One region of the Bradyrhizobium sp. SPXBL-02 genome, then DNA from elsewhere that is predicted to be linked to it. Evidence: predicted binding sites of a transcription regulator. Region 1 holds the regulator's gene; each other region holds the start of a gene.

What was found. Region 1 encodes LexA, which represses DNA repair genes until DNA is damaged. Its sites were predicted from a motif close to TGTTCNNNNTGTGTTCNG; they were not measured.
Region 2: a site for LexA is predicted at 3,203-3,220, ahead of ACNJYD_RS34665 (ribonuclease T2 family protein). Genes of this name have one in related genera too.
Region 3: a site for LexA is predicted at 8,535-8,552, ahead of ACNJYD_RS04760 (ATP-dependent Clp protease adaptor ClpS). Genes of this name have one in related genera too.

What each region holds. Positions count from the first base shown of each region.
Region 1 is NZ_CP182474.1:3,881,941-3,891,661, forward strand. It holds gene gltA (citrate synthase) at 1-331, opposite strand, end outside; gene gltX (glutamate--tRNA ligase) at 476-1,903, opposite strand; gene ACNJYD_RS18025 (glutamine--tRNA ligase/YqeY domain fusion protein) at 2,059-3,735, shown strand; gene ACNJYD_RS18030 (YybH family protein) at 3,745-4,131, shown strand; gene ACNJYD_RS18035 (DUF2171 domain-containing protein) at 4,291-4,524, shown strand; gene ACNJYD_RS18040 (ComEC/Rec2 family competence protein) at 4,620-6,899, shown strand; gene ACNJYD_RS18045 (hypothetical protein) at 7,025-7,459, opposite strand; gene lexA (transcriptional repressor LexA) at 7,835-8,536, opposite strand; gene ACNJYD_RS18055 (molybdopterin molybdotransferase MoeA) at 8,713-9,721, opposite strand, start outside.
Region 2 is NZ_CP182474.1:7,460,815-7,470,535, forward strand. It holds gene ACNJYD_RS34640 (response regulator) at 1-24, shown strand, start outside; gene ACNJYD_RS34645 (ATP-binding protein) at 43-1,431, shown strand; gene ACNJYD_RS34650 (DUF3617 domain-containing protein) at 1,620-2,150, opposite strand; gene ACNJYD_RS34655 (hypothetical protein) at 2,196-2,504, opposite strand; gene ACNJYD_RS34660 (hypothetical protein) at 2,687-3,148, shown strand; gene ACNJYD_RS34665 (ribonuclease T2 family protein) at 3,266-3,958, shown strand; gene ACNJYD_RS34670 (23S rRNA (adenine(2030)-N(6))-methyltransferase RlmJ) at 4,087-4,947, shown strand; gene ACNJYD_RS34675 (cold-shock protein) at 5,214-5,429, shown strand; gene ACNJYD_RS34680 (outer membrane protein) at 5,501-6,124, opposite strand; gene uvrC (excinuclease ABC subunit UvrC) at 6,373-8,433, shown strand; gene pgsA (CDP-diacylglycerol--glycerol-3-phosphate 3-phosphatidyltransferase) at 8,530-9,147, shown strand; gene moaD (molybdopterin converting factor subunit 1) at 9,144-9,395, shown strand; gene ACNJYD_RS34700 (molybdenum cofactor biosynthesis protein MoaE) at 9,633-9,721, shown strand, end outside.
Region 3 is NZ_CP182474.1:1,018,919-1,028,639, forward strand. It holds gene ACNJYD_RS04730 (TonB-dependent siderophore receptor) at 1-96, shown strand, start outside; gene ACNJYD_RS04735 (PepSY-associated TM helix domain-containing protein) at 99-1,319, shown strand; gene ACNJYD_RS04740 (rhodanese-like domain-containing protein) at 1,396-2,628, shown strand; gene serA (phosphoglycerate dehydrogenase) at 2,753-3,997, shown strand; gene ACNJYD_RS04750 (patatin-like phospholipase family protein) at 4,108-5,127, shown strand; gene ACNJYD_RS04755 (GntP family permease) at 5,131-6,585, shown strand; gene ACNJYD_RS04760 (ATP-dependent Clp protease adaptor ClpS) at 6,782-8,503, opposite strand; gene ACNJYD_RS04765 (DHA2 family efflux MFS transporter permease subunit) at 8,613-9,721, opposite strand, start outside.

The DNA.
Region 1 (9,721 bases):
GGTAGTCGAAATCCTTCTTCTGCGCGGCGGTCGGCAGGTTCCCGTAGAGCAGGAGGTAGCAGGTCTCCAGGAAGTCGCCGTGCTCGGCGAGCTGCTCGATCGGGTAGCCGCGGTATTCCAGCACGCCCGCGTCGCCGTCGATATAGGTGATCTTGGACTGGCAGCTCGCGGTCGAGGTGAAGCCCGGATCGTAGGTGAACAGGCCGGACTGGCCGTAAAGCTTGCCAATATCGATGACGTCAGGCCCGACGCTGCCGCTGAGGATCGGGAGATCGAAATTGTTGTTTCCGACCGTCAGCGTCGCGGTCTTTGGGCTTGGTTTTGCGTCCATCAGAGGTCCCCGATGTGTGGTGAAACGGGCCGGAGCCGGAGGCCCCCAGGGCGACCATGGGGGCAGGCCGGATGTTCCAGAATGTGGGGGAGATGGGTATATTATTGCTATGTGCGCTGCAAGATCGCCGCACGCATGGTCGACTTACGTCGTAGCCTGATCCTTGAGCCGGGCGAGGCTTTCCTGGCGGCCCAGCACGTCCAAAACCTCAAATATGCCGGGCGACGTCGTCCGTCCGGTGAGCGCCGCCCTGAGCGGCTGGGCGACCGCGCCGAGCTTGAGACTATTTTCCTCCGCAAAGGCGCGTAGCGCGGCCTCGGTGGTGGCGCCGCTCCACGTCTCGACTTTCTCCAGCGCGGAATGAAGCTGGCCGATCAGCTTGCGGTTCTCCGGCGTCAGCAGCGCCTCCGCCTTGGGATCGAGCGCCAGCGGCCGGTCGGCGAAGATGAAATGGGCGCCGTCGATCAGCTCGATCAACGTCTTGGCACGCTCCTTGAGGGCCGGCATGGCCTTGAGCAGCTGCGCGCGCGTGGTGTCGTTTAATTTGGCCTTAATCTCGTCGCGGCTCGGCACGATGTGGTCGAGCACGTCCTCGAACATCTTCACGAGTGATTGATCGTCGGCGTGACGGATGTAATGGCCGTTGAGGTTTTCCAGCTTGGCGAAATCGAAGCGGGCGGCGGCGCGGCCGACGCTGGCGAGATCGAACGCTTCGATCATCTCCTCGGTCGAGAAAATCTCCTGGTCGCCGTGGCTCCAGCCGAGCCGGACGAGGTAGTTGCACAGCGCAGCCGGCAGGTAGCCCATGGCGCGGTAGGCATCGACGCCGAGCGCGCCGTGCCGCTTGGACAGTTTCGAGCCGTCCGGGCCGTGGATCAGGGGGATGTGGGACATGCTCGGCAGCGCCCAGCCCATCGCATCGTAGATCTGCTTCTGCCGGGCGGCGTTGATCAGGTGGTCGTCGCCGCGGATCACGTGGGTGACGCCCATGTCGTGGTCGTCGACCACCACCGCGAGCATATAGGTCGGGTTGCCGTCGCCGCGCAGCAGGACGAGATCGTCGAGGTTCTCGTTCTGCCAGACCACGCGGCCCTGGACCTGGTCCTCGATCACGGTCTCGCCGGTCTGCGGCGCGCGCAGACGGATGGTGGGCTTGACGTCGCTGGGAGCCGCCGCGGGGTCGCGGTCGCGCCACATGCCGTCATAGAGGCGGGTGCGGCCTTCCGCCCGCGCCTTCTCGCGCATGGCGGCGAGCTCCTCGGCGGTGGCGTAGCAGCGGTAGGCCTTGCCGTCGGCCAGCAGCTGCTCGGCGACCTCGCGGTGCCGGGCGGCGCGGGCGAACTGGTAGATGACCTCGCCGTCCCAGCCGAGCTCGAGCCACTTCAGCCCGTCGAGAATGGCGCCGATTGCCGCCTCCGTGGAGCGTTCGCGGTCGGTGTCCTCGATCCGCAGCAGCATCTTGCCGCCGTGCTTCTTGGCAAAGAGCCAGTTGAACAGCGCCGTGCGGGCGCCCCCGATATGGAGGAAGCCGGTCGGCGAGGGAGCGAAGCGCGTGACGACGGAATCGGACATTCTTGGCAGGGCCTATGCATTGGAGGCGGTGGTGTATAGCAGGAACGGGACATAACTAAAGGGCGGCGGCGGACCTGACAGGCCTTGCTTAAGCTCTTGGCGCGGCCACGCGAATTTGGCAGAAGAACCGCTGATTTCCCTACAGGATTTTCGTAATGACAGAACCGGTGGCAGCTGAGGTTGGGCGCGATTTCATTCGTGACATCATCCAGGCCGACCTCGACCAGGGCAAATACAAGGAGATCGTGACCCGGTTCCCGCCGGAGCCGAACGGCTATTTGCACATCGGCCACGCCAAGTCGATCGCACTCAACTTCGGCATCGCCCAGGAGTTTCCGGGCCGCTGCCACCTGCGCTTCGACGACACCAATCCGGTCAAGGAAGAGCAGGAATATATCGATTCCATCCAGGCCGACGTGCGCTGGCTCGGCTTCGACTGGGGCAAGAACCTGTTTTTCGCCTCGGACTATTTCGACCGCCTGTATGAATGGGCGGAGCAGCTGATCCGCGACGGCCTCGCTTATGTCGATGACCAGACCCAGGAGGAGATCCGCCTCTCGCGCGGCACGCTGACCGAGCCCGGCAAGAACTCGCCGTTCCGCGACCGCTCGGTGGAGGAGAATCTCGACCTGTTCCGCCGCATGAAGGCCGGCGAATTCCCCAACGGCGCGCGTGTGCTGCGGGCCAAGATCGACATGGCCGCGGGCAACATCAACCTGCGCGACCCCGTGCTGTACCGCATCCTGCATGCGCACCATCCGCGCACCGGCAACGCATGGTGCATTTATCCGAGCTACGACTATGCCCACGGCCAGTCGGACGCGATTGAAGGCATCACGCATTCGATCTGCACGCTGGAGTTCGAGGACCACCGGCCGCTCTACGACTGGTTCATCGAGAAGCTGCCGGTGCCGTCCAAGCCGCACCAGTACGAGTTTGCGCGCCTCAACCTGACCTACACGCTGCTGTCCAAGCGCGTGCTGACGCAGCTCGTCCGCGAGGGTCATGTCGCCGGCTGGGACGATCCGCGCATGCCGACCATGGCGGGCATGCGCCGCCGCGGCGTGCCGCCGGCCGCATTGCGCGAATTCGTCAAGCGCATCGGCGTCGCCAAGGCAAACAGCGTCGTCGATGTCGGCATGCTGGAGTTCTGCATCCGCGAGGAGCTGAACCGCACGGCGCAGCGGCGCATGGCAGTCTTGAGGCCGCTCAAGGTCGTGATCGAGAATTATCCGGAAGGACAGACCGAGGAGCTCGAGGCGATCAATCATCCGGACGACCCTAGCGCCGGCACGCGGAAGATCACGTTCGGCCGCGAGCTCTATATCGAGCAGGACGATTTCATGGAGAACCCGCCGAAGAAGTTCTTCCGCCTGTCGCCGGGCAACGAGGTGCGGCTGCGTTACGCCTATTTCGTCAAGTGCACCGGCGTGATCAAGAACGACCAGGGCGAGGTGGTGGAGCTGCGCTGCACCTATGATCCCGCGACCAAGGGCGGCAACGCGCCCGACGGCCGCAAGGTCAAGGCGACCATGCACTGGCTGCCGGCGGCGACGTCCAAGCCGGCGGAGATCCGCATCTACAACCAGCTGTTCGCCAATCCGAGTCCGGACGCCTCGAATTTCGCGGCCGATCTCAACCCGAACTCGCTCGAGATCCTCGCCGATGCGCGGGTCGAGGCGTCAGTTGCCGAGAGCAATTCGACCGAGCCGATGCAGTTCGAGCGCCAGGGCTATTTCGTCCGCGACAAGGACTCGACGCCGGGCAAGCCGGTGTTCTCGCGTACGATCGGCTTGCGCGATACGTTCGCCAAGGAAGTCGCGAAGGGCTGAGGCGAGGGCATGAGCAGCGAAGCCGACGCCATCGTTTCCGCCATCATCGCGAAATGGTGCGCCGGCTTCGCGACGCTCGATGCGGCCGCGCTGTCCTCGCTCTATGCGAGGAACGCGTTCTTCTTCGGCTCGAACCCAAAACTCTATCGGGGCAGGGACGGCGTTGCCGATTATTTCAACGGCCTGCCGCGCTGGCGCAGGCCGAGCGCGACCTTCTCCGACGTGTACGCCGCGCAGGCCGGCCCTGACCTGATCAACATGGCCGCGATCATCACGTTCGATCTCGCCGGCGAGCGGGACGATCTCGTCGTCAAGATGAGCTGGGTCATCATCCGCGAGGAAGGCGACTGGAAGATCGTCAATCACCACGCCTCGTCGCAGGCGCCGCTGATTTAGCGGTCGTTCCATCAGTGTCGTCATTCCGGGGCGCGCCACTTGGCGCGAGCTATGATGCGCAATTGCGCATCATAGCTCGCGACTTCGTCGCGCCCCGGAATACGATTGAAACGAACGCGCGCCTGCCGCGTTGGCTGCGATCCAACCAAGGATCCCGCCATGCAGAACATCGCAGAGCATATGGAAGTCATCGGCGCCGACGGTGTCCATGTCGGCACCGTCGACAGGGTAGAGGGCAACCGCATCAAGCTGACCAGGAAGGACAGCGGCGAGGGCAGCCACAAGGGCCACCATCATTTCATCGACAAGGGCCTCGTTGCCGATGTTGAAGGCAACAAGGTGCGGCTGTCCGCCAAGGCGGACGTCGCCGTGACGATGGAAGAGGAAAAGTAGGGCGCTCCGTCGCCCGTTCCCGATCTGTACCGCTATTCGCGCAGCCGCACGGTCCGGTAGCCTCCGCACCCGTCGCGTATCGCAAGGTGCAGGGAATGGCGGAGCCGGGGCGGCCAGGACGCTCCCAGGGAGTTGCCGGGACGTGGCCGGTCGGCCGCGCCGCCCCGGCCGGCGGCTTTGCGCCGGCGGGGTTTGGCATCTGGCCGGCCATCGTCGAAATGCTGCGCCAGTGGGCGCGCGCCGAGGCCGGGCCAGGCCGGCTGTTGCCGTGGGTGCCCGTCGCCTTTGGCGGCGGCATCGCGCTTTATTTCGCCGCCGATCATGAGCCGGTGCTGTGGGTGGTTGCCGCGACGGCCATCGCGCTGATGCTCGGCGCGGTGTTGCTCCGGCGGAGCCGGCTGTTTGCTCCTGCCATCATGATCGCGGCGGTCGCCGCCGGATTTGCCATGGCGACCTGGAAGACGGCGCGCGTCGCCCATCCCGTGCTCGCCAAGCCGCTTTATTCGGTGTCGCTGTCGGGCTTCGTGGAAGCGCGCGACATTCGCGAGCGTACCGATCGCTTCGTGCTGCGCGTCAGCGCGATGGAGGCGCAGCGCGGCGACGTCAAGCTCGAGCGCGTCCGCCTCTCGGTGCGCAAGGGCACGGCGCCCGAAGTCGGCAGCTTCGTGCAATTGAAGGCGCGGCTGCTGCCGCCGATCTCGCCGGTGCGGCCCGGCAGCTATGATTTCTCGCGCGACATGTTCTTCCAGAGCATCGGTGCCTCCGGCTTCGTGATGGGCGCGATCACGGCGTCCAGGCCGCCGGATGCCGGCGGCCTGCGGCTGCGCTACGCCGCCTTCATGCAGGGCCTGCGCGATGCGATCGATGCGCGCATCCGCGCAACGCTCGAAGGCGACAACCGGGCGATCGCAACGGCGCTGCTCACGGGGCGGCGCGATGCGATTACCGCGCCGGTCAACGATGCCATGTTCGTCTCGGGGCTCGGCCATGCGCTGTCGATCTCCGGCTACCACATGGCGGTCGTCGCCGGCGTCGTCTTCTTCGCGGTGCGCGCGCTGCTGGCCTTGATCCCGGGGCTGGCGGCCGGCTTTGCCATCAAGAAATGGTCGGCGGCCGCCGCGCTGGTCGCGGCGGCGTTCTACCTGCTGCTGTCGGGCGCGGAGGTCGCGACGCAACGATCGTTTTTCATGACGGCGGTGGTGCTGATCGCCGTCATGGTCGACCGCCGCGCCATCACCTTCCGCACGCTGGCGGTGGCGGCGCTGATCGTGCTCGCGGTCGCGCCCGAGGCGCTGGTGCATCCGAGCTTCCAGATGTCATTTGCGGCAACGCTCGGGCTGGTGGCGCTGGTGCAGATCGGCATGCCGAACCTGCTCGCCTCACCCGATCATTCCGCGACGGCGCGGATCGCGCTGTGGGGCGGCCGCGAGATCGCGATGCTGTTCCTGGCCTCGCTGATCGCGGGGCTCGCGACCACGCCCTACGCCGCCTTCCACTTCCATCGCGTGACGCCATACGGCGTGCTCGCCAATCTCGGCGCCATGCCGGTGGTCTCGGCGCTGGTGATGCCGGCCGGGCTGTTGGGACTGCTCGCAGCGCCTTTCGGGCTCGACGGCGTGTTCTGGTGGTTGATGGGGATCGGCATCGAGTGGATGGTCCTGGTCGCGCGCTGGGTGGCGGCCCTGCCGGGCGCCGTCGGCCGCATTCCGGCGTTCGGGATCGCGCCGCTGATCGCGGCGAGCCTCGGGCTCATCGTGATGGGCCTGTTGCGCACGCCCTTGCGCTGGTCCGGCGCCCTGGTGCTGCTGGCGGCGATCCTCTGGGGGCTGTCGGTGCGCCAGCCTGATGTCCTGATTGCCGGGGATGGCGCGAGCGTCGCGGTCCGGGGCGGGGATGAGCGCTTGCAAGTGATCCGCGCCAGCAAGGACAGCTTCCTGCTGAAGGAGTGGCTGGCCGCAGATGCCGATCCGCGTGATGCCGGCAACGCCTCGTTGGCGAGCAGCGTGTCATGTGACGAGTCCGGTTGCGTGGCGCCGCTCGCGGACGGACGGCTGATCGCGTTGGCGACGCGCATCGACGCGCTGGCCGATGATTGCAGCCGCGCCGCGTTGGTGGTGACGGCGCGGCCCGCGCCGCCCGATTGCGCGGCGATGGTGGTCGATCGGGCGCGTCTTGCCAGTCAGGGCGCGCTGGCTCTGACGCGAAGCGCAGAGGGTTTTTCGGTGCAGGCGGTGAGGGCGAGAGGGGCAAGCCGTCCTTGGCTGCCGGCCGGCGCCGGCGAGGGGGATTTCGACGGCAGCCTCGTGCCGAAGACGGCCGTGCCTCGCAACCGGGACGCAACGCCATCGGAGGCCGACTTGCAGGCCGACGATTGAAGATCAATGCGGGGAAAAACCGGTCCGACGGGATCCCGCAGGACGCAAACCATACCATCTCGCCGGCCGCGGCCGGCGATGGCATTTGAATTTGGCCCTCGACTTTTCGGTCGGGGCCGACCGCGTCAGCCGATCGGCAGGCGCGTGATCGTGGGCCGCGTGTCGGCGACGATCTGCGGCTTGTGCTCGCGCTCGATGGCTTGCTGCGTCACCGGCAATTGCAGCACGGTCGCGCGCTGGCCTTCGACGAGCTGCGTCACCAGCACGTACTTGCCGTCCGGAAATTCGATCGCGTCATGATGGCGATCGGGAATGTGCGGGTCGATCTTGCCGAACTTGCCGACGCGGGAGTTGACGGTGCGCGTCCAGATCCAGCGGTTGTCGTAGCGGACGTTATCGGCGAAAGCGAGCTCCGTTCCCGGCAGCAGACAGACCGCGACGGAGAGATCGGCTTCGGAGGCGAAGCCGCGCGTCGAGGTGCCGCGGAAGGTTGTCGTGACGATCGTCTCGCCAACTTCGGCGGGGCGCGTCGCGACGGCATGCAGGCTATAGTCACACATCGGGTGCTCCTCATACTGGGATAGCGACCCGCGTCTCTTTCGAGGCGCAGGCCTCTATCAGAGTGGAAGCCTCCAACGCTCTGCTCGGTTATGGGCAAATCTGCGGCTCGCATCCGCAGCACGCGATCACATTATCTTTCCCGGATTCGATAGGAACAAACCTCGCGTCCTTGCATTTGGCCCGCACTATCGGCGCTGTCGGCACAACTCTACCGGCGGAGCGAAATGGCCGCGTGTCCGCATGGGCGAGTGTCGCGCGGGAAGAGGCGCCGAACAGTCAGCGCAGAACCAGAAAGACCATCCAGCCGGAGCGGACAAGTATCCGCTCCAATCTTGGATCGACGATCGAAGCGCGCGTAGCGCTTACTTCCGGTATCAGTACTTCCGGTAAAGCCCGATCAGCTTGCCCTGGATCTTCACGCGGTTCGGCGGAAGAATGCGGACCTCGTAGGCGGCATTGGCGGGCTCGAGCGCGATCGAGGCGCCGCGGCGGCGGAAGCGCTTGAGCGTGGCCTCCTCGTCGTCGATCAGCGCCACCACAATGTCGCCGGTATTGGCGGTCTCGTTGCGCTGGATCAGCGCCATGTCGCCGTCGAGGATGCCGGCCTCGACCATCGAATCGCCGCGCACCTCGAGCGCGTAGTGCTCGCCGGAGCCGAGCATGTCCGGCGGGACGCTGATGGTGTGGCTGCGGGTCTGCAGCGCCTCGATCGGCGTGCCGGCCGCGATGCGGCCCATCACGGGCACCGCGACGGGGCGCTCGCCCTCATCCGCGGGCGGGCTGGAGCTCGCGCGCACCTTGCCGAGATTGCCCTCGATGACGCTCGGGGTGAAGCCGCGGCGATTGCCGGCTGCGGCCTGGAGCTCGGGCAGCTTGATCACCTCGATGGCACGGGCGCGGTTGGGCAGGCGGCGAATGAAGCCGCGCTCCTCAAGCGCAGTGATCAGGCGATGAATGCCTGACTTCGAGCGCAGGTCGAGCGCATCCTTCATCTCGTCGAAGGACGGCGGCACGCCGCTTTCCTTCAGACGTTCGCTGATGAACCGCAGAAGCTCGTATTGTTTGCGCGTCAACATCTCGACCAAAGTCCCCCGGTTGATGTCGTTCGATTCCGAGACGATGAAGTCGGCAATAAGCCGCTACATCCTCGAAACAAATCATGAACGGACACTATATGTTCGATATGTGTTCCGCAACTGCTTAATTTATGGTGAACGCGGCTGAACTCGCGGAATGCGTGTGGCTCAGCAGCTCAGACGGGCAGCCGCAGCACCTCGCAAGGTGTGCCGGCCTCGGCCTTCGGCGCGAACGGTGCGCGCACGAGAAGTACCTGTGCCGCAGAGAGATTCGCAAGCAGGGAGGAGTCCTGATGGCTGACGGGAAGGGCGACGCGCGTGCCGTCGTCGCGCACCTCCAGCCGCGCACGCAGATAATCCTCGCGCTGATCGTTGGCGCCGAGGTCGCGGCCCAGCACGGCGCGCTCGCGCTGATGATGAATCACTGAACCGCCCGACAGGGCCCGAATCAAGGGCACCATGAACAGGAAGGCGCACACGTATGACGACACGGGATTGCCGGGCAGGCCGATCACGCGCATCGCGCCGAGGCGACCATGCATCATCGGCTTGCCGGGCCGGATCGCGATCTTCCAGAACGCCATCTCGATGCCTTCGCCCTTGAGCGCCTGCTGGACCAGATCGTGGTCGCCGACCGACGCACCGCCGGTCGTGACCAGGATGTCGGCACCGCTCTCGCGCGCGCGGCGGATGCCGGCGGACGTGGACTCCAGCGTATCGGCGGCAATTCCGAGGTCGATGGTCTCGGCGCCCTCGCTGCGGGCAAGGGCGTGCAGGGCATAGCCATTGGAATAGACGATCTGACCGGGACCAGGCGCGGTGCCCGGCATGACCAGCTCGTCGCCGGTGGCGAGAATCGCGACCCTCGGGCGGCGGATAACGCCGAGATAAGGATGATTCATTCCGGCGGCGAGGGCGAGATCGCGCTCGGTGAGACGGATTCCCTTGCGCAGCAGCACGTCGCCTTCGCGGAAGTCGACGCCCGCAGGGCGGATGTGCCGGCCACAAATTGCGGCTTCCTTGATCGTGACATGCTTGCCGTCGGCAATTGTGTCCTCCTGGATCACGACGGCATCGGCGCCGTCGGGAACGACGCCGCCGGTGAAGATCCGCACGGCTTCGCCGGGGCCGACCCTTCCCGCGAACGGCCGACCCGCCGCGACCTCACCGACGACGGTCAGCCTG
Region 2 (9,721 bases), 3.6 Mb from region 1:
TACCGGCTGGTGGCCTCGCCATAAACCAGTGAAGCGCGCCAGATGAGCACGATCGATACCGGCCTGACGCTTCTGAAGAGCGCCGCCGGCCGCGTCTCCGCCGCCAACGGCTGGATGGGCAACGCGTTCAAGGGCTGGATGCCGACCGGCCTCTACGCCCGCGCGCTCCTCATCATGATCGTGCCGATGGTGGTGCTGCAATCGGTCGTCGCCTTCGTGTTCATGGAGCGGCACTGGAACACGGTGACGCGACGCCTGTCGGCCGCGGTGGTGCAGGACATCGCCGCACTCATCGACGTCTACAAGGGCTATCCGCAGGACAAGGACCGCAACGAGATCCGCCGCATCGCGCAGCAGCGGCTCGGTCTGGTCGTCGATTTCCTGCCCGCCGGCGACATGCCGCCGCCGGGACCAAAACCGTTCTTCTCGCTGCTCGACCAGACGCTGTCGGTGCAGCTCGGCCGCCAGATCGGGCGATCGTTCTGGATCGATACGGTCGGCCGCTCTAACTTGGTCGAGATCCGCATCCAGCTCGACGATGCCGTGATGCGCGTGTTCGCGCAGCGCAGCGCCGCCTATGCCTCCAACTCGGAGATTTTCCTGTTCTGGATGGTCGGCACGTCCTCGATCCTGTTGATCGTGGCGGTGCTGTTCCTGCGCAACCAGATCAAGCCGATCCTGCGCCTTGCCGATGCCGCCGAGAGTTTCGGCAAGGGCCGCGAGGCGCCGAACTTCAGACCGCGCGGCGCGCGCGAGGTGCGGCGCGCGGCGGTCGCCTTCCTCGAAATGAAGTCGCGCATCGAGCGCACGATGGAGCAGCGCACCGCGATGCTCGCCGGGGTCAGCCACGATCTGCGCACCATCCTGACCCGCTTCAAGCTCGAGCTGGCCCTGATCGGCGACAATCCCGAGCTCGAGGGCATGCGCAAGGACGTCGACGAGATGTCGATGATGCTGGAGGATTACCTCGCGTTTGCGCGCGGCGATTCCGGCGAGCAGTCGCAACCGACCGACATGGCGCAGGCGCTCGAGGAGCTGCGCAGCGATGCCGAGCGCCACGGCCATACCGCGACCGTCGCCTTCAACGGTCTGCCCGTGGTGACGGTGAAGCCGGCCTCGTTCAAGCGCTGCCTCGCCAACCTCGTCACCAATGCAGCGCGCTACGGCAAGAACATCGCCATCACCGGCCAGCGCGATCACCGTTATTTGACGGTCACCGTCGATGACGACGGCCCGGGCATACCCGCGCACTTGCGCGAAGAGGTGTTCAAGCCGTTCCTGCGGCTGGACAACGCCCGCAACCAGGACGAAGGCGGCACCGGCCTGGGGCTCGCGATCGCCCGCGACATCGCCCGCTCGCATGGCGGCGACATCACGCTGGGGGACAGCCCGATGGGGGGATTGAGAGCGAGCGTGCGGATTCCGGTGTAGGCTTTCTTACCTCTCCCCGCTTGCGGGGAGAGGTCGAATGCGATCGCAGATCGAATTCGGGTGAGGGGGTACAGGTCCCTTGACGACCGCACGTGTGGAGAGAGGCCCCTCACCCCAACCCTCTCCCCGTAAGAACGGGGCGAGGGAGCGCACCGATTTTCGGACTACTGTCTCGCGACCATCTGACCCTACTTCGGCAGCAGCGCCTTCAGCTTGTCCATGTCGCGCGTGTTCATCTTGAAGCCGCCGGGCATGACGATGTCGCCGGGTTTCTGATCCGGCTTGCAGGCCCCGAGCCATTTGGCTTGCAGCGTCGTGGTGCTATCGCGCCCGGCCGTGCCGGCGACGCCGCCTTGCGCATGCGAGGTCGTCTTCACCGTGTAGGCCGAGTTGAAATCGCCGGTGATCTCCGCATGCGAGGTCGTGCTGACGCCGGCGACGCTGCACTCGGAATCGCTGACATAGCCGGTCGCAGTCTTCTTGATCTCCTGCTTGGCGCAGATCTGCTTGGCCATCGGGGAGACGTTATTGCTCATCTCCTTGTCGACGGTCTCGTCGGTGCAGTGCTGCATGGTCATCTCGGGCACCGGCGAGCCTGATGTGACCAGCTTCATCTCCCAAAGACCGGGTTTGCGTACCGGCAGGTCGTCGGCGCTGGCGCCGCCTGCCGACAACGCGAGGCAGAGCGTCGAGCCGAGCAAAGCGAATTTGCGCGTCATGTCGAAGGCTCCCGGCTGAGAGAAGTGCGGCGCTACGACAGCACCTCAGTAGAGCGTGCGGATCGGCCGATCGGCGGCGCCATAGGGCACCCAGCGGCAGGCGAACGAGATGTAGCCGCCCTCATAGGCCTGCACGCCCAGGAATTTCGCGACCTTGCCGTAGCGGGCGCAGTGATCGACCGCGACCTGACGCGCATCGACCTGGGTCGCCATCGAATAGGCGATGATGCCGCCGGTGTCGTTGCCCTTGAACGGCGGCACCGGAGCAAAGATGTCGGCGCGCGCCGACTGGCTCGCCATCATGCCCGAGACAACCAGGCTGGCAAGAAGGCCCGCGGCCGCAATGATTCGCATTCCCGTCACTCCAATTGGCTGGCGCCAGTTTACGGTGCCGGGAGGGGCGTGAAAAGAACCGAACCCTGTTGGCCGCGACATCTTGGTCAAGTCCTGGCGAAGTGTTGCCGCGCTGCACTTGACCTCCCCCAACCTTCGCGGCACCGTCCGACCTTCGCAAGAGCCAGCTGTCCGGATTGACCATGCGCGCCCCCTCCCAGAAATCGCTCCGCTTTGCCGCCGTGCTCGGCCTCATGTTGGGAGCGCTGTCGCTCGGCGAGGCCAGGGCCGCCAATCCGCTCGAGCTGAATTTCTGGCTGAGCGGGCCGCGCTATGACGGCGCCGTGGCCGATTGCGACAGGGCGCTGCCGACGATCGCCACCCAATTCTGGGAAAAGGAAAGCGGGTTCTGGAATTCCCCGTTGAAGATCACCGGCTTCTCCGCCGTTCGCGAGGTCGCGTTCCGCCCCTGGCAGTCCGACAACATTCCGCGCCGCTATTGCACCGCTGACGCCATGCTCACCGACGGCAAGGTACGCAAGGTGCATTTCTCGCTCATTGAGGATGGCGGCTTCGCCGGCTACGGCAACGGCGTCGAGTGGTGCGTGGTCGGCGTCGACCGCAACTGGGCCTACAATCCGGCCTGCCGCGCCGCCAAGCCCTGACCGGAAGCGGCTGATTCGGGCTGATCAGCCGGCCGACGACTGCCGCCCCAATTTTGTTCTTGAAATGTTCCCATCGCCTGCTAGGCTGTGTGCACAGTCTAGTTGAGGGGCGTCGCCATGTTTCACTCTCGATTGCGTTCGTTGTCCCGTCTGATGATCTCGCTGACCCTCGCAACTGGGTTGGCCACCCTCGCCGGCGGTGCGAAGGCGCAGGACAAGCGGCAGAACGCACCCGGCGAGTTCGATTTCTATGTGCTGTCGCTGTCGTGGTCGCCCTCGTTCTGCGAGGAAGCAGCCGAACGCGGCGGCCGGTCCCAGATGCAATGCGGCGGCCGGCCCTACGCCTTCGTGGTGCATGGGCTGTGGCCGCAATACGAGAACGGTTTTCCGGAATATTGCCAGCGGCCGGCGCCGCGCCTGAACCGCAACATCGTCTCCTCGATGCTCGACCTGATGCCGGCGCCGGGCCTGATCTTCAACGAGTGGGACAAGCACGGCACCTGTTCCGGGCTCGAGGGCCGCAGCTATTTCGAGATGATCCGCAAGGCGCGCGCCGCGATCAAGATTCCGACCGAGTATCTCGATCTGTCACAGCCCAAGACCGTCGCGCCGGCGGACGTCGAGGAGGCCTTCATCAAGGCCAATCCGGGTCTCAGCAATGCCGCCGTCTCGGTCACCTGCAACCGGACACGGCTGTCCGAGGTCCGCATCTGCCTCAGCAAGGACCTGCAATTCCGCGCCTGCGACGAGATCGAGCGCCGCGCCTGCCGCCGCGACCAGGTGACGATGCCGCCGATCAGGGGCGGCTAGGCCCGTCATTGCGAGGAGCCCTTGCGACGAAGCAATCCAGACTGCCTTCGCGGAAAGATTCTGGATTGCTTCGCTGCGCTCGCAATGACAAGGGGATGGGATCGCGCCAGACAACGTAGTCCTATCCCATGAACTACCGCCACGCCTTCCACGCCGGCAGCTTCGCCGATGTCATCAAGCACATCGTGCTGGCGCGCATCCTCACTTATCTGCAGGACAAGCCGGCAGCGTTCCGCGTTATCGACACCCATGCCGGCGCCGGCCTCTACGATCTCGACAGCGACGAGGCGCGCCGCGGCGGCGAATGGCTGACCGGCATTGCCCGGCTGCTGCAGGCGCGCCTGTCGAACGAGAGCGCGGCGCTGACGAAGCCCTATCTCGACATCGTCCGCGCCTTCAATCCGAAGGGCGAGCTGAAGGTCTATCCAGGCTCGCCGTTGATCGCGCGCGGCCTGCTCAGGCCGCAGGACCGGCTCGTCGCCTGCGAGCTCGAGCCGAAGGCACGGAAAGCGCTGATCGACGCGCTGCGCCGCGACGAGCAGGCCCGCGTGGTCGATCTCGACGGCTGGGTGGCGCTGCCGGCTTTCGTGCCGCCGAAGGAGCGGCGCGGCCTCGTGCTGATCGATCCGCCCTTCGAGGCCAAGGACGAGTTCGAGCGGCTCGGCGACGTCTTCTCGGCGGCGTTCGCGAAATGGCCGACCGGTATCTACGTAATCTGGTATCCCGCCAAGAACCGGCGCGCCACCGACATGCTGGCGCAAACCGTGGCGCGGCTCGCAGCTGCAGCAAAGCCACCCGGAAAATGCCTGCGCCTCGAATTCAGCGTCGCGCCGCAAGCCGACAGCGCCGCCCTCACCTCCACCGGCCTCCTGATCGTCAACCCGCCCTACACGCTGCACGGCGAGCTCAAGACCATTCTGCCGGAGCTGGAAATACCGCTCGGCCAGGGCGGGGCCGCCAGATTCCGACTGGAGGCGCCCAAGCCTTAACGTCAGGCCGTAACACTCCGGCATTCTTGGGAAAAATATGCAGGACCGGTAGTCAATCTGCGAAGAACCGTATTATGCTATTTCCGTGACTGGCTTTACGTTCCGCTTCCGCGAATGGTTGCGGCGGAGTGAAGGCCCTAAGAAAGATCCCGCCGGACCGATCAGGTCCGTCCAAGGGATGGCCAGCTCCCGGGCTCCGTATGGCCCGGTCATGTCGCGACGTGAGTCTGCGTCGCGGCGGAGGAGCAATGAGGGGGAGTTTCCCGATGGCCATGACGGGAACGGTCAAGTTCTTTAACGGCGAGCGCGGCTACGGCTTCATCAAGCCTGACGACGGCGGTCGCGATGTCTTCGTTCACATCACCGCTGTGGAGCGGGCGGGACTGAAGGACCTTGCCGAAGGACAGCGTATTACTTTCGAAGTCGAACCGGACAAGAAGGGGAAGGGACCGAAGGCGGTCAATCTTGTGATCCTCTCCTAGCGAGCCTGGCGCGAAAAAAATCCCGGCCGCAAGCGGCCGGGAGGCTGGTCCGGTATTTTCTTCTTTGGATGTCAGAAGCGATAGTTCACGCCTGCGCGGACAACGCTGGCGCTATAGCCGTTTGATACGCCCGTAATTGCGAACTGGCTGGTCGACAGATCGATGTAGAGATATTCGAGCTTGGCGCTCCAGTTCGGCGTGAGGCCGACTTCCGCACCGGCACCGATGGTCCAGCCGGCGGTGGTGTGCGACTCCGTCCAGCCGAAGGTCTGCGCCCGCAGCTCGCCGAAGGCGAGGCCGGCGGTGCCGTAGAACAGCACGTTGTTGAACGCATAGCCGGCGCGGCCGCGCAGGGTGCCGAACCATGGGTTGGAGAATTTCCACGGCGCAAAGGTGTCGTCGGCGCCGGCGGCCTGGATGTCGCCCTCGACACCGAACACCCACGGGCCGTTCTGGAAATTGTAGCCGGCCTGCACACCGCCGACGAAGCCGGACGGCTTGGTGGGATTGTTGTCGACCGAGCCCCATTGATAGCCGATGTTGCCGCCGAGATAGGGACCTGCCCAGCTATAGGCATTGAGCGGCTGATTGACGGTATAGGGCGCACGCTGCCCGTAATTGAGATCGGCGGCCTCTGCCGAAGCTGTCCAGCCGGCTGCAACCAACGCGGCTGCGCCCACAACGAGCCTCTTCATCACTCACTCCAACGCAACTGTCGCAACCGAGCGATGTCCGCGCCGCCGCGCGAGCAAAACCGGACGGTTACGGAACCAAGAACTTTTCGCGTAGGATTTATCGAGAGTTTTAAGTTAAAGGGCTGTTAAGTCGGGTTACCGCCCGCTTAACAGACTTAAGGAAGCGTTACCGGAAACTGGCCGCCATCCTCTTGCGTGCGGCATGGCCGGAACTTCAAATCGGCACCCCCAGCGCCTAAATTCGCCCCATGGTTCACGATTCCTCCGACAATCCGGACGACCGCGCGCGCAAGCCGCCGCAGCCTGCTGCGAGCGACGCCCCGCCCGAGCGGCTGGCCGCGCCGGACGTCGATCCCGCGGCGGCAGGCGGCGACGACGAGGACGATGCGCTGCTGCCGGACATCCTGGAAGAGAGCGGCGCCGTCGGCGAAGGCCCGCTCGCGACCGGTCACGAGGCGATCGAGCGCGCGGTCCGCCTCGCGCCGACCTCGCCCGGCGTCTATCGCATGCTCAATGCGAACGCCGACGTGCTCTATGTCGGCAAGGCCAAGAACGTCAAAAAGCGCCTGTCCAGTTATGCGCGCCAGAGTGCGCCACTGCCGGCCCGCATCCTGCGCATGATCGCGGCCACCGTCACCGTGGAGATCGTCTCGACCACGACCGAGACCGAGGCGCTGCTGCTGGAGGCCAACCTCATCAAGCAGCTGCGGCCGCGCTTCAACGTGCAGCTGCGCGACGACAAATCGTTTCCCTACATCCTGATCACCGGCGACCATTGGGCGCCGCAGATCCTCAAGCATCGTGGTGCGCAGACCCGGCCCGGACGCTATTTCGGCCCGTTCGCCTCTGCCGGCGCGGTCAACCGCACCATCACGGCGCTGCAGCGGGCGTTCCTGATCCGCTCCTGCACCGATTCCTTCTTCGAGAGCCGCACCCGGCCCTGCCTGCTCCACCAGATCCGCCGCTGCGCCGGCCCCTGCACCCGCGAGATCGATTTCGGCGGCTATTCGACGCTGGTGCGCGAGGCGAGCGACTTCCTCTCCGGCAAGAGCCATGCGGTGAAGCAGGAGCTCGCCGGCGAGATGGAGAAGGCCTCGAACGAGCTCGAATTCGAGCGCGCCGCACTCTACCGCGACCGCCTCGCCGCGCTGTCGGCGATCCAGTCGCAGCAGGGCATCAACCCACGCACGGTGGAGGAAGCCGACGTGTTCGCCATCCACCAGGAGGGCGGCTTCTCCTGCGTCGAGGTGTTCTTCTTCCGCACCGGACAGAACTGGGGCAACCGCGCCTATTTTCCGCGCGCGGAGAAGAGCTTTACGCCCGAGGAAGTGCTGGGGTCCTTCCTGGCCCAGTTCTACGACGACAAGCCGCCGCCGAAGAACATCCTGCTCTCGCACGAGATCGAGGAGAGCGAGCTGCTCGCCAATGCGCTGTCGATCAAGGCCGGCCACAAGGTCGAGGTCACCGCGCCCAAGCGCGGCGAGAAGAAGGAGCTGGTCGCCCACGCACTGACCAATGCGCGCGAGGCGCTCGGCCGCAAGCTCGCGGACACGGCGACGCAAAGCCGCCTGCTCGAGGCCATGGCCGCGACGCTGAGCCTGCCGCACATGCCCAAGCGCATCGAAGTCTACGACAACAGCCACATCCAGGGCACCAACGCGGTCGGTGCCATGATCGTCGCGGGCCCTGATGGCTTCGTGAAGAACCAGTACCGCAAGTTCAACATCAAGTCGGAAGGGATCACGCCCGGCGACGACTTCGCCATGATGCGCGAGGTGCTGGAGCGCCGCTTCAAGCGCCTGATCAACCCGCCCGAGGACGCCGCCACCAAGGCCAAGGACGACGATTTCCCGCAATGGCCCGACCTCGTCATCATCGACGGCGGCCGCGGCCAGCTCAACGCGGTGCGCGAGATCTTCGCCAATCTCGGCCTGACCCAGGTGTCGCTGATGTCGGTGGCCAAGGGGCCGGACCGGGATGCCGGCCGCGAGACCCTGTTCATGCCGGAGCGCGAGGCGATCAAGCTGGAGCCGCGCGATCCCGTGCTCTATTTCATCCAGCGCCTGCGCGACGAGGCCCACCGTTTCGTCATCGGCTCGCACCGCAAGCTGCGCAAGAAGGACATCCGCGAGGCCGGCTTGCAGGAGATTCCGGGCATCGGCCCGTCACGCAAACGTGCCTTGCTGCATCATTTCGGTACCCTGAAAGAGATCGAGCGGGCCTCGATCGCCGATCTCGGCAAGGTTCCGGGGGTCAGCGCCGAGAGCGCCCGCAGGATTTTCGAGTATTTCCATCCCCAGCCGGGGTGAACTAAAGGAGGCGGCGGTCATATGGTCGTCGCATCCTGCATCCCATTTGGGAGTGGAACGGTTGACCTTCAGGCTTGAGCGGTATTGGTAGGACGGATGAACATCGCCACGACACGAGGGACCACCAGCCGCGCGATGTCCCTCCCCAACATCCTGACCTACGGCCGGATCGCCGCGATCCCGGTCGTGGTCGGATGCATCTATGCGCAGTCGATTCTGGATCAGCCGCTCTGGCTGCGCTGGCTCGCGGTCGCCATTTTCATCGCCGCTGGGGTGACCGATTACCTCGACGGCTATTACGCGCGGATCTGGAATCAGCAATCGGCCTTCGGCCGCATGCTCGATCCGATCGCCGACAAGCTGCTGGTCGCCTCCTGCCTGTTGATGCTGGCCGCGGATGGCATCATTCACGGCTGGTCGCTATGGGCCGCGATCGTGATCCTGTGCCGCGAGATCCTGGTCTCGGGCCTGCGCGAATATCTGGCTGCGCTCCGCGTCAGCGTGCCCGTGACCAAGCTTGCGAAATGGAAGACCACAGTCCAGCTGGTAGCGATCGGGTTCCTGCTCGCGGGACCGGCCGGCGACGAGGTCGTGCCAGTGGTCTCGATGATTGGCCTCGCACTGCTGTGGGCCTCGGCGATCCTCACCATGTACACCGGCTACGACTATTTCCGCGCCGGCATCCATCACCTCATCAAGGAGGACGAGGGATGAAGGTGAAGTATTTCGCCTGGGTGCGCGAGCGCGTCGGCAAGGCCGAAGAGACGATCGAGCCGCCCGCGAGCGTGCGCACCGTCGAGGAGCTGATCGCCTGGCTCTCCGGCCAAAGCGAGGCTTATGCGCATGCGTTCGAGAAGCCGAAGGTGATCCGCGCCGCGATCGACCGCGCTCACGTCAAGCAGGACGCCGCCATTGCAGGCGCCCGCGAGGTCGCGTTCTTCCCGCCCATGACCGGCGGCTAGGCTGATGCTCTCGAACAGACGAGCGTACGGTGTCGGCTCACCTCTCCCCAAAGGGGAGAGGCGTAGGCCGCCTTCGGCGGCCGTGTTAGAGAACGCCGAGGCAAAGCCTCGGCTATGTCGCGTAAGCGATCCGGGTGAGGGGGCACAGGTCTCACGAGAGGGCGGATCCCCTCACCCGCGCCTTCGGCGCGACCTCTCCCTATGGGAGAGGTGCGGCACCATCGAAGCGGCACGATCATGACCTGCCCCGTCACCATCCGTATCCAGGAAGACGATTTCGACATCGCGCGCGAGATCTCGGTCCTGACCGGCAGCCGGACCGATAT
Region 3 (9,721 bases), 2.9 Mb from region 1:
GACAAGGTCTACTATACCTCCAGCACCGGAAACGCGCTCAATGTTGCTATCGGCGACGCGCGGCGCTTCTCGCTCTCGGCAACGGTGAAGTTCTAGCGATGGCAGTGCGGCCGGGGCACATGATCAAAGCTGTCCTGCTCCAGGTCCATTCCATCGCGGGCCTGGTGCTCGCGCTGCTGCTCGCCCTGATCGCGCTAACTGGCGCGATCATGAGTTTCGAGGACGAGATCGTCGATCATCTCAACGCCGGCATCATGCACGTAGCACCGCGCGAGATGCCGGCGCTGATGCCGGACGAGCTGGTCGCGCGGCTGATGGCGGGGCAGGATTTCGGCCAAGTCTCGGGTCAAGTCTCGGGTCAGGTCTCGGCCGTCATGCTGTCGAGCGATCCGGCCGCCGCCGTGCGCATCCGCTTCGCGCGCGACGAGCAGGGCGCGCGGCCGAACTCGCTCTATGTCGATCCCTATGATGCGCGCGTGCTGGGTGCGCCGCGTGGCGAGGCGTTTTTCGCGACGGTTCGGAAGCTGCATCGCTGGCTGCTGATCCCCGGCGATGCCAAGGGCTGGGGCCGCCAGATCACCGGTGTGGCCGCGCTCGGCCTGATCGTCATGCTGGTCTCGGGTCTCGTGCTGCGCTGGCCACGTCGCGCGCGCAGCGTGAAGATGTGGCTCAAGCCCAATCTCGGTCTCAGCGGGCGCGGGCTGCATCGCTCGCTGCATGCGGTCATCGGCACCTGGGTGCTTCCGGTCTATCTGGTGATGACGCTGACGGGCCTGTGGTACTCGTTCGACTGGTACAAGGACGGCGTCGTCTGGCTGCTGTCGCGTCCAGAAGTCTCTGCTGCGAAGATGCAGCCAAAAATGTCTGCGAAGGCGCCGCGTGCGGCGGCCCGTTCCGAGCCGACCCGGCCGATCGGGTTCGACCTGGCATGGACGACGTTCCGGCGTGAGGAGGGCGACCACTTTGCCAGGGCTCTGCTGACGCTGCCGCCCAGCCCCGGCACGGTGATACGGATCCGGTCGTGGGGAAGGGATTCGGCGCTCGACACCACGCGCGACGAGTTCCGGATCGATGCCGTCACCGGTCAGGTCGCCTCCGCCGAACGTTATTCCGACAAGACGTTCGGCGAGAAGATCATCGCCAACGTGCTCGATATCCATCGCGGCGCTGTCCTGGGCTGGCCCGGCAAGCTCGCCTTCATGATTGCCGCGGCCCTGATGCCGCTGTTCTCGGTCACCGGCATTTTGCTCTATCTGTCGCGCCCCAAGCTGCGGCGCCCGGCGCAGGCGCCGCAGGGCCGGCTCGTTCCGGGCGAGTGAGCTGCTGCCGAAGAGGCTAGCCAACACCTCGACAATCGTTCAAAAGCCCGTGGCACGTCCTTGTCAGGTTCACGCCATGAAGCTTCCCACCGTTACCCCCGCCGATATCCGCCGCGCCTTGCTCTTGCGCAAAGAGATCGCGCTGCTCGATCTCCGATACGAGGCGGCCTTTGCCACCGGCCATCCGCTGTTCGCCGCAAACATGGCTGCGGACCGGATTGCAGTTGAGGCCGAGGTGCGGCTGCCGCGCAAGGACGTTGCGATCGTGCTCTATGATGACGGCGAGGGGCTGGTCGCGACCGGTGCCGAACGTCTGGCTGCACTCGGCTACACCAATGTCAGCGCACTCGACGGCGGGCTGACGGCGTGGCGCGATGCGGGCTTCGAGGTGTTCGAGGACGTCAATTCCTATTCCAAGGCCTTCGGCGAACTGGTCGAGTCGCGTCGTCACACGCCCTCGCTCAGCGCCGACGAGGTGGCAAAGCTGATCGCCGACAAGGCCAACATCGCCATTCTCGACGTCCGCCGCTTCGACGAATACGCGACCATGAACATCCCGGGCTCGGTCAGCGTCCCCGGCGCGGAGCTGGTGCTGCGGGCAGGGCAGGCCGCGCCCGATCCCGACACCACCATCATCGTCAATTGCGCCGGCCGCACCCGCTCCATCATCGGCACCCAGTCCCTGATCAATGCCGGCGTGCCCAACAAGGTGCGGGCGCTGCGCAACGGCACGATCGGCTGGACGCTGGCGCGGCACGCGCTCAATCACGACGCCGACAGGCGCGGCGCGATCGGCCCGTTCGAGGGCGGGCCGGCCAAAGCCCGCGACGTCGCCTATCGCGCCGGTGTCCGTCATATCGGCGCGAACGAGATGGCGGCGCTGGTCGCAGAGACCGATCGCACGCTGTATCGCTTCGACGTGCGCGATGCCGAGGACTATGCGGCCGGGCATCTCCCCGGCTTCCGCCACTATCCCGGCGGCCAGCTCGTGCAGGAAACCGACATGGCCGCACCGGTGCGCGGCGCGCGCATCCTCCTGACCGACGACCGATGCGTCCGCGCTGACATGACGGCGTCCTGGCTGGCGCAGATGGGCTGGGAGGTCTATGTGCTCGAGGGCGGCTATGACGGAGCGCTGGAAATCGGTCCATCGCTGGTGATGCCGAAGCCTGATCCGGCCCACCGCTACCGCCGTCCTTATGAAGGCACCGATGTGGCCGAAGCTGCGATGCAGGCCTATCTCGATTGGGAATACGGCCTCGTCGAGCAGCTCCGCCGCGACGCCACGCACGGGTTCTATGTGATTTGACCGAGATCTGGGATGCCAAGCGCACCCATCGCCTCGCCATCTTCTCCCCGTATCCAAGCCCTATTGTGCTGCGTATCGCCCGCGGTCTATGAGCTGCGGCAAAGCTGCCATTTACGGAGATTCCATGTCCGCCCCAGGCCAAAGCCCTGAGCGAAGCGCCAAGGCGCTGCTGCTCGAAGGCGTCAATGATAGCGCTGTCGATCTTTTCAGAAGCGCGGGCTTCACCAATGTCGAAAGGCTGACCAAAGCGCTGGACGGCGCGGATCTGCGGCGCGCGCTCGAGGGCGTGTCGCTGCTCGGCATCCGTTCGCGCACCCAGATCACCGATGAGGTGCTGGGGGCGGCCGACCAGCTTCTCGCTGTCGGCTGCTTCAGCGTCGGCACCAACCAGGTCGATCTTTCGGCGGCGCGCAAGCGCGGTATTCCCGTCTTCAACGCGCCGTTCTCCAATACGCGCAGCGTCGCCGAGCTCGTCATCGGCGAGATCGTGATGCTGCTGCGGCGGATCTTTCCGCGCTCGGTGTCGGCGCATTCCGGGGGCTGGGACAAGTCGGCGGCCGGCAGCCGCGAGGTGCGCGGCCGCACGCTCGGCATCGTCGGCTACGGCAATATCGGCTCGCAGCTTTCGACCTTGGCCGAAGCCATGGGCATGCGCGTGATCTATTTCGACCGCACCGACAAGCTTCGCCATGGCAACACCGAGCCGGTCGAGAAGCTGGAAGAGCTGCTGGCGCAGAGCGATGTCGTCAGCCTGCACGTGCCGGAGACGCCGGAGACCGCGGGCATGATCGGCGAGAAGGAGCTGCGGGCGATGAAATCAGGCTCGTTCCTGATCAACAACAGCCGTGGCACCGTCGTCGATCTCGATGCGCTGGCGCGTGCCTTGCGCGATGGCCATCTCGCCGGTGCCGCCGTCGACGTCTTTCCCGTCGAGCCCTCGTCGAACGCCGATCGTTTCAACAGCCCCATTCAGGGCATCGAGAACGTCATCCTCACCCCTCATATCGGCGGCTCCACCGAAGAGGCGCAGGAGCGGATCGGCGGCGAGGTCGCGCGCAAGCTGGTCGACTATTTCATCACCGGCTCGACCATGGGCGCGGTGAACTTCCCGGAAGTGCAGTTGCACTTGCGTCCCTCCGGCGCGCGCTTCAGCCATGTCCATCGCAACGTGCCGGGCATGCTGCGGCGGCTGAACGAGGTCTTCCTCCAGCGCGACATCAACATCGCCGCGCAATATCTGGAGACCGCCGGCGATCTCGGCTACGTCGTGCTCGACGCCGATCTCGGTGGTCAGGACTCGGCGGCGCTGCTCCAGCAGATCCGCGCGCTCGACGGCACGGTCGGTGCGCGGCTGGTATTCGAGCACTAGACTGCCACCACGTTCCGGTTGCATTGTGCGGCCACTGCTCCCACACTGCGGTCGAATTCGACGTGTTCCAATCAGGTCGAATTTGAGCTTCAGTTGCGTGAGTGTCCGCCATGGAACGGGACGCCGTACTGATTGATCTCGCGCTTCAGGGCGGCGGTTCGCACGGCGCCTTCTCCTGGGGTGTGCTTGATCGCCTGCTGGAGGAAAACTGGCTCAGCATCGCCGCAATCTCCGGAACCTCCGCAGGCGCGATGAATGCGGCGGTGCTGGCGGACGGCTGGACCGCCGGCGGCGCCGAGGGCGCGCGTGAGGCGCTCGACCAATACTGGCGCCGTGTTTCGAAGGCTGCGGCCTTCAGCCCGCTGCAACGCTCGCCGCTCGACCGCTTCATGGGGCGCTGGACGCTCGACACTTCGCCCTTCTACATCCTGACCGATTTGATGTCGCGCGTGCTGTCGCCCTACGATCTCAATCCGACCGGCTACAATCCGCTGCGTGCGGTGCTGGCCGAGAGCATCGATTTCGAACGCCTCGTGGGCTCGCCGATCCAGCTGTTCATCACCGCGACGCGGGTGCGCACAGGGCGCGGCCGCATCTTCCGCAACGCGGAGATCACGGCGGATGTGCTGCTGGCATCGGCCTGCCTGCCGACTATGTTCCGCGCCATCGAGATCGACGGCGAGCCCTATTGGGACGGCGGCTTCGCCGGTAACCCGACGATCACGCCGCTGGTCCGCGAAAGCGACGCGCACGACACCATCCTCGTCCAGATCAATCCGACCGAGCGGCTGGAGGCGCCGCGGACGGCCGCGGAGATCCTCAACCGGCTCAACGAAATCTCCTTCAACTCGCCGCTGATGAAGGAGCTGCGCATGATCGCGCTGCTGCGGCAGGCGGCCGATCCCGGCAGCGGCGAGGGCGCGCGCTGGGCCAAGATGCGGACGCACCGGGTCAAGAGCGACATGCTGGCGAAGTTCGGGGCGTCCTCGAAGCTCAACGCGGAATGGGAATTCGTCTCGATGCTGCGCGCCGAGGGGCGCATGGCCGCAGACGCCTTCCTCGCCGAGCATGGTGCCGACATCGGCCGTCGTTCGACCGCCGATCTCGACGTCCTCCTGTCGGAGTGTTGAGGCATGGGTCTCCTCGGCCTCCTCGTCGGGCTCGCTCTGCTGGTCCTGTTCGCCTTCCGCGGCTGGAGCGTCCTGCTGCTCGCGCCGTTCGCCGCACTCGTTGCGGCGCTGTTCGGCGGTGAGCCGCTGCTCGCCAACCTGACCCAGGTGTTCATGGTCAACGCAGCGGGATTTCTGGCGCAGTTCTTCCCGATCTTTCTGCTTGGCGCCGTCTTCGGCAAGTTGATGGACGACAGCGGGGCGGTGACGTCCGTCGCCGGCTTCATGGCGGAGCGCCTCGGCGAGCGGCGCGTGATCCTGGCGGTCGTGCTTGCCGGCGCGCTGGTCACCTATGGCGGCGTCAGCCTGTTCGTAGCGTTCTTCGTCATCGTTCCCATGGCCCGTTCGCTGTTTCGCGCAGCTTCGATTCCGCGTCGCCTGATCCCGGCTGCGATCGTGCTGGGGACGTCGACCTTCACGATGTCGGCCCTGCCGGGCACGCCGTCGATCCAGAATGCGATCCCGATGCCGTTCTTCGGCACGACGCCGTTTGCGGCGCCGGGCCTGGGCATCGTCGCCTCCCTCATCATGCTCGGCGCGGGATTGTGGTGGCTGCATCGCGCCGAAGCGTCGGCGCGCCGCACCGGAGAAGGCTACGGCGATGACGTTGAGGACTCGGCCGAGCGCGCAGCCGCCGACGAGCTCGTGCGCGAGCGCGCGACGACCGCCCGCGAGTTCGACCCGGCGGAGCTACAGCACGGTCATCGCAGCAAGCGGCCTTCGCCGGTGCTGAATGCCATCGCGCCGCCGGTCGTCGTCGTGACTGTCAATCTCTTGATGTCGCTCCTGGTGTTGCCGCGGCTCGATGTCAGCTATCTCGCCGAGCAACGCTTTGGAGATACCACGCTTGCAGCTGTTGCAGGCGTCTGGTCGGTCGCGGTTGCGCTGGCTGCCGCCATCGCCACCACCATCGCGCTGAACTGGGCGCGCCTGCCGGCGCTGCGCCGGACCATGGACGCCGGGGCCAATGCGTCGGTCCTGCCCGCGTTCAGCGTCGCCAGCCTCGTCGGGTTCGGCGCCGTCGTCGCCTCGCTGCCGGCATTCACGATCGTGCGCGACTGGGTGCTGGCGATCGAGGGCGGACCGCTGGTCTCGCTCGCCGTCGCGACCAACATCCTGGCCGCGCTGACCGGGTCGGCGTCGGGCGGCCTCACCATCGCCCTGGACGCTCTCGGCCCGACCTATGTCGAACTTGCCGCTCGCAACGGCATCGACCTTGCGTTGATGCATCGCGTGGCGGTGATCGGCGCGGGAACGCTGGACATCCTGCCGCACAATGGTGCGGTGGTCAGCCTGCTCGCGATCTGCGGCCTGACTCACCGCGACAGCTATTTCGACATCGTCATGGTGGGCATCGTGACCTCGCTCCTGGCGCTGGTGGCCGTGATTGCCCTGGGCAGTGCGCTGGGGTCGTTCTGACGGAAAGCCGGCGTCAGCGATTGACGGACGGGCGAAGGTTGCACGCGTTCCCTGTCGTCCGCGCGCTGCCACTGTGCCGCTGGCCGGCCTGGCCGCACTACAAGTCGGGACCGGTGACGGAGGCGTCGAGCTATTTCTGCGCGCAGTGACCCTTCACCTCTCCCCGCGAAGACGCGGAGAGGGAGACATGCTCCGCTCATCCCGCCGCCATCGCCTGCGCGCCGCCGAGCAGTCGCGCATTGAGCCGGCCGCCGGAGAACAGCATGTCATCGAGGGCTTCGTCGATATCGGCGGAAATGACGGAATTGCCGCCATCGCGCGCGAGCCTCGCTTGTGCCAGGCGCCGCATCAATTCCTTGATGAATGCGCAACTCGTGCCTTCGCTGCGCCTGGCGGCTTCGGCGACGACGGCGTCGTCGAGTGGCAGTCCCTTGCCATAGAGCCGGACCAGTTTGTTGCGGCCGGTCTCGTCGGGAAGCGGCACTTCGATGGCCTGATCTATGCGACCGGGGCGGCCCGCTAGGGCGCCTTCGAGTTGCTGAGGCCGATTTGTTGTCAGCACGAACAGGATGTCAGCGTCCTGCTTCAAGCCATCCATCTCGTTAAGTAATCGGTTGAGCAGCGGTTCTTCGCAGCCGCTCATGTTCTCGCGCTGCCGCGCGATGAGATCGACGTCTTCGATCACAACCATGGCCGGTTGCAGGAGGCGAGCGAGATTCATATAGGCGCCGAGCAGGCCGATTTGCTCCGCTGTGATGATCAGCGTCGTATGACCGGGCAGATGGGCCGCGAGATAGCGGATGGTGTGAGTCTTGCCCGTGCCGGGTGGGCCGTAGAGTAAGATACCCTTCCGGGTCGACTGTCCGAGGCGGCGCAGCACGTCCCGCGTGCCCACGAAGTTCAGGACGTTACGATCAAGTAGCCGTAACGTCTGTTCAGGCAGGATCACCTCGTCACGACTGACGGAAGGAAGCCGGTGCACTGTGATCCCGCGCGAGCGCCCACGGTAGTCGGAATCGGCATCGAGAGAGAGAATCTTGCCACGGTAGGTGCGCGCGGCCTGAACGGCGTCCTCCAGCGCGCTGAAGCACTGCTGGACAAGCGCTGAGCCTGCGGCCCCGGCCGGCGCCATGATTTCGATCCGCACGCCGACCTCGCGGCTGTATTCACGATGAATGGCCAGAAGCACCGCGTAGCGGAGACCAGCGGTTGCGCAAAGCCAAAGACCATTGTCGAGGCACTTGGCTGGTGTCGGTTCGCCGATATCGACGTCGTTGTACTGAAGCGGTGCGATCGTCGCCGCGAAACCGTCGTTCTGCATCAATCTCGACATGGATAGCGTCTCGTAGCGGCGGTCCTCGGCGATACCGAATAGCCGGACCGGAGACGCAAATAATCGGTCGATGGCGGCCTGGACGTCTGCCCGCATGTGGCCAGGAAATTGGCGTACCGTGGTCACCAGCTGACTCCGCGGCACATCGGCGAAGTGCCAATTCAAGACACCGAACGTGTAATTGAACTCCTCCGAGGGGAGGTCCCGCGATGCGCTTGCTGCTGCGAGTACGCAATCGGCGCACAGCCACACCGTGCGGTCCACCAATTGTGCTTCCGACTGCGCGATCGGTCGGCCGCAAAGCTCGCAGCAGGGCCTCGCCGTTTCGCTTGTGATCAGGAGTGGGTGGCCGGCGGCAGCGACACGACGCCTTGCAGATTCCAGCAGGGCGCCTGCGACCGGTGGTGGGTAGGGACCGCAGGCTGCCGCGCCATGCCTCTCCATGTCGGCAATCACGGAGGCGGCTTCACTTTCCGACTTGCCGAAGACGCGACGCAACAGGTCAACGATGAATTCACGCGGAGTATCTTCGTCAGCATGCAGCACGAGCTGAGCCGGCACGGCCTCGACCTGAGTATCGCTCATGAAGTGTCCCCTTGAGCAACCTATAATTGATATGAACAAATAGGGGACATAAAAGGACGCGGCCGTCAAGCGTGACGGCCGCGTCGATTTGGTCGTTCGTTTTCGAGCTCTAATGCGCGCCACCTCCGCCACCCGGCGCCTTCACCCTTCGCGTCAGCAGCACCGCGATCGCGGCGAGGACCAGCACCACGCCGATCACGGCAAAGGTGTCGGAATAGCCCATCACCAGCGCCTGGCGCTTCACGGTCTTGCCGAGCGCGATGATGGCCTGCTCGCGTGCGGCGTTGGGGTCGGGGACGCCGTGGGCCATGAAATAGTCCGTCATCTGCGCGATGCGGGCGCGGACCTCCTCGCGGCCGAGCGTGACCGAATGGCCGATGATGTTGGAGTGGAACTGCTCGCGTTTGGTGACGATAGTGGCGAGCACCGCGGTGCCGATGGCGCCGCCGAGGTTGCGCATCATGTTCGAGATGCCGGAGGCGGCCGCCGCATCCTGCGCCGCGACGCTGCCGAGGCTGAGTGCCGAGAGCGGCGCGAGCGTCAGCGCCTGGCCGACCGCACGCACGATGTTGGGCATCAGGAACTGATCGCCGGAATAATCGAGCGACATCTGAATGTTCATGAAGGAGCTCGCGGCGAACAGCAGCAGGCCCACGGTCGCGACATAGCGGCCGTCGAAACGCTGCATCAGCTTCGGCACCAGCGGAATCAGCAGAAGCTGCGGCAGCCCGGTCCAGGCCAGCACGTTGCCGATCTGCTCGGCATTGTAGCCCTGCACTTGGCCGAGATAGGCGGGCAGGAGATAGACCGAGCCGAACAGTGCGAAGCCGAGGAACACCGCCGCGATGGTGCCGATGCCGAAATTCCACTGCGTCAACAGGCGCAGACGCAGCAGCGGCTTCTCCACCATCAGCTCGTTGGCGATGAACAGCGACAGGCTGATCACGGCGATGACCGCGAGCCGCACGATGAAGGGAGAGCCGAACCAGTCGTCCTTGTTGCCTTCTTCCAGCACGGCTTGCAGCGAAGCGAGGCCGATCGCCATGGTCGCGATGCCGAACCAGTCGCCTTCGCGCAGCAAAGCGAGGTTCAGCGGTTGGCGCTCCAGCGTGAAGAACAGCGTGGTCACCATCACCGCCGTGGGCAGCACGTTGACGAAGAAAATGGTCTGCCAGCCGTAATTCTCGGTGAGATAGCCGCCGATGGTCGGCCCGATCG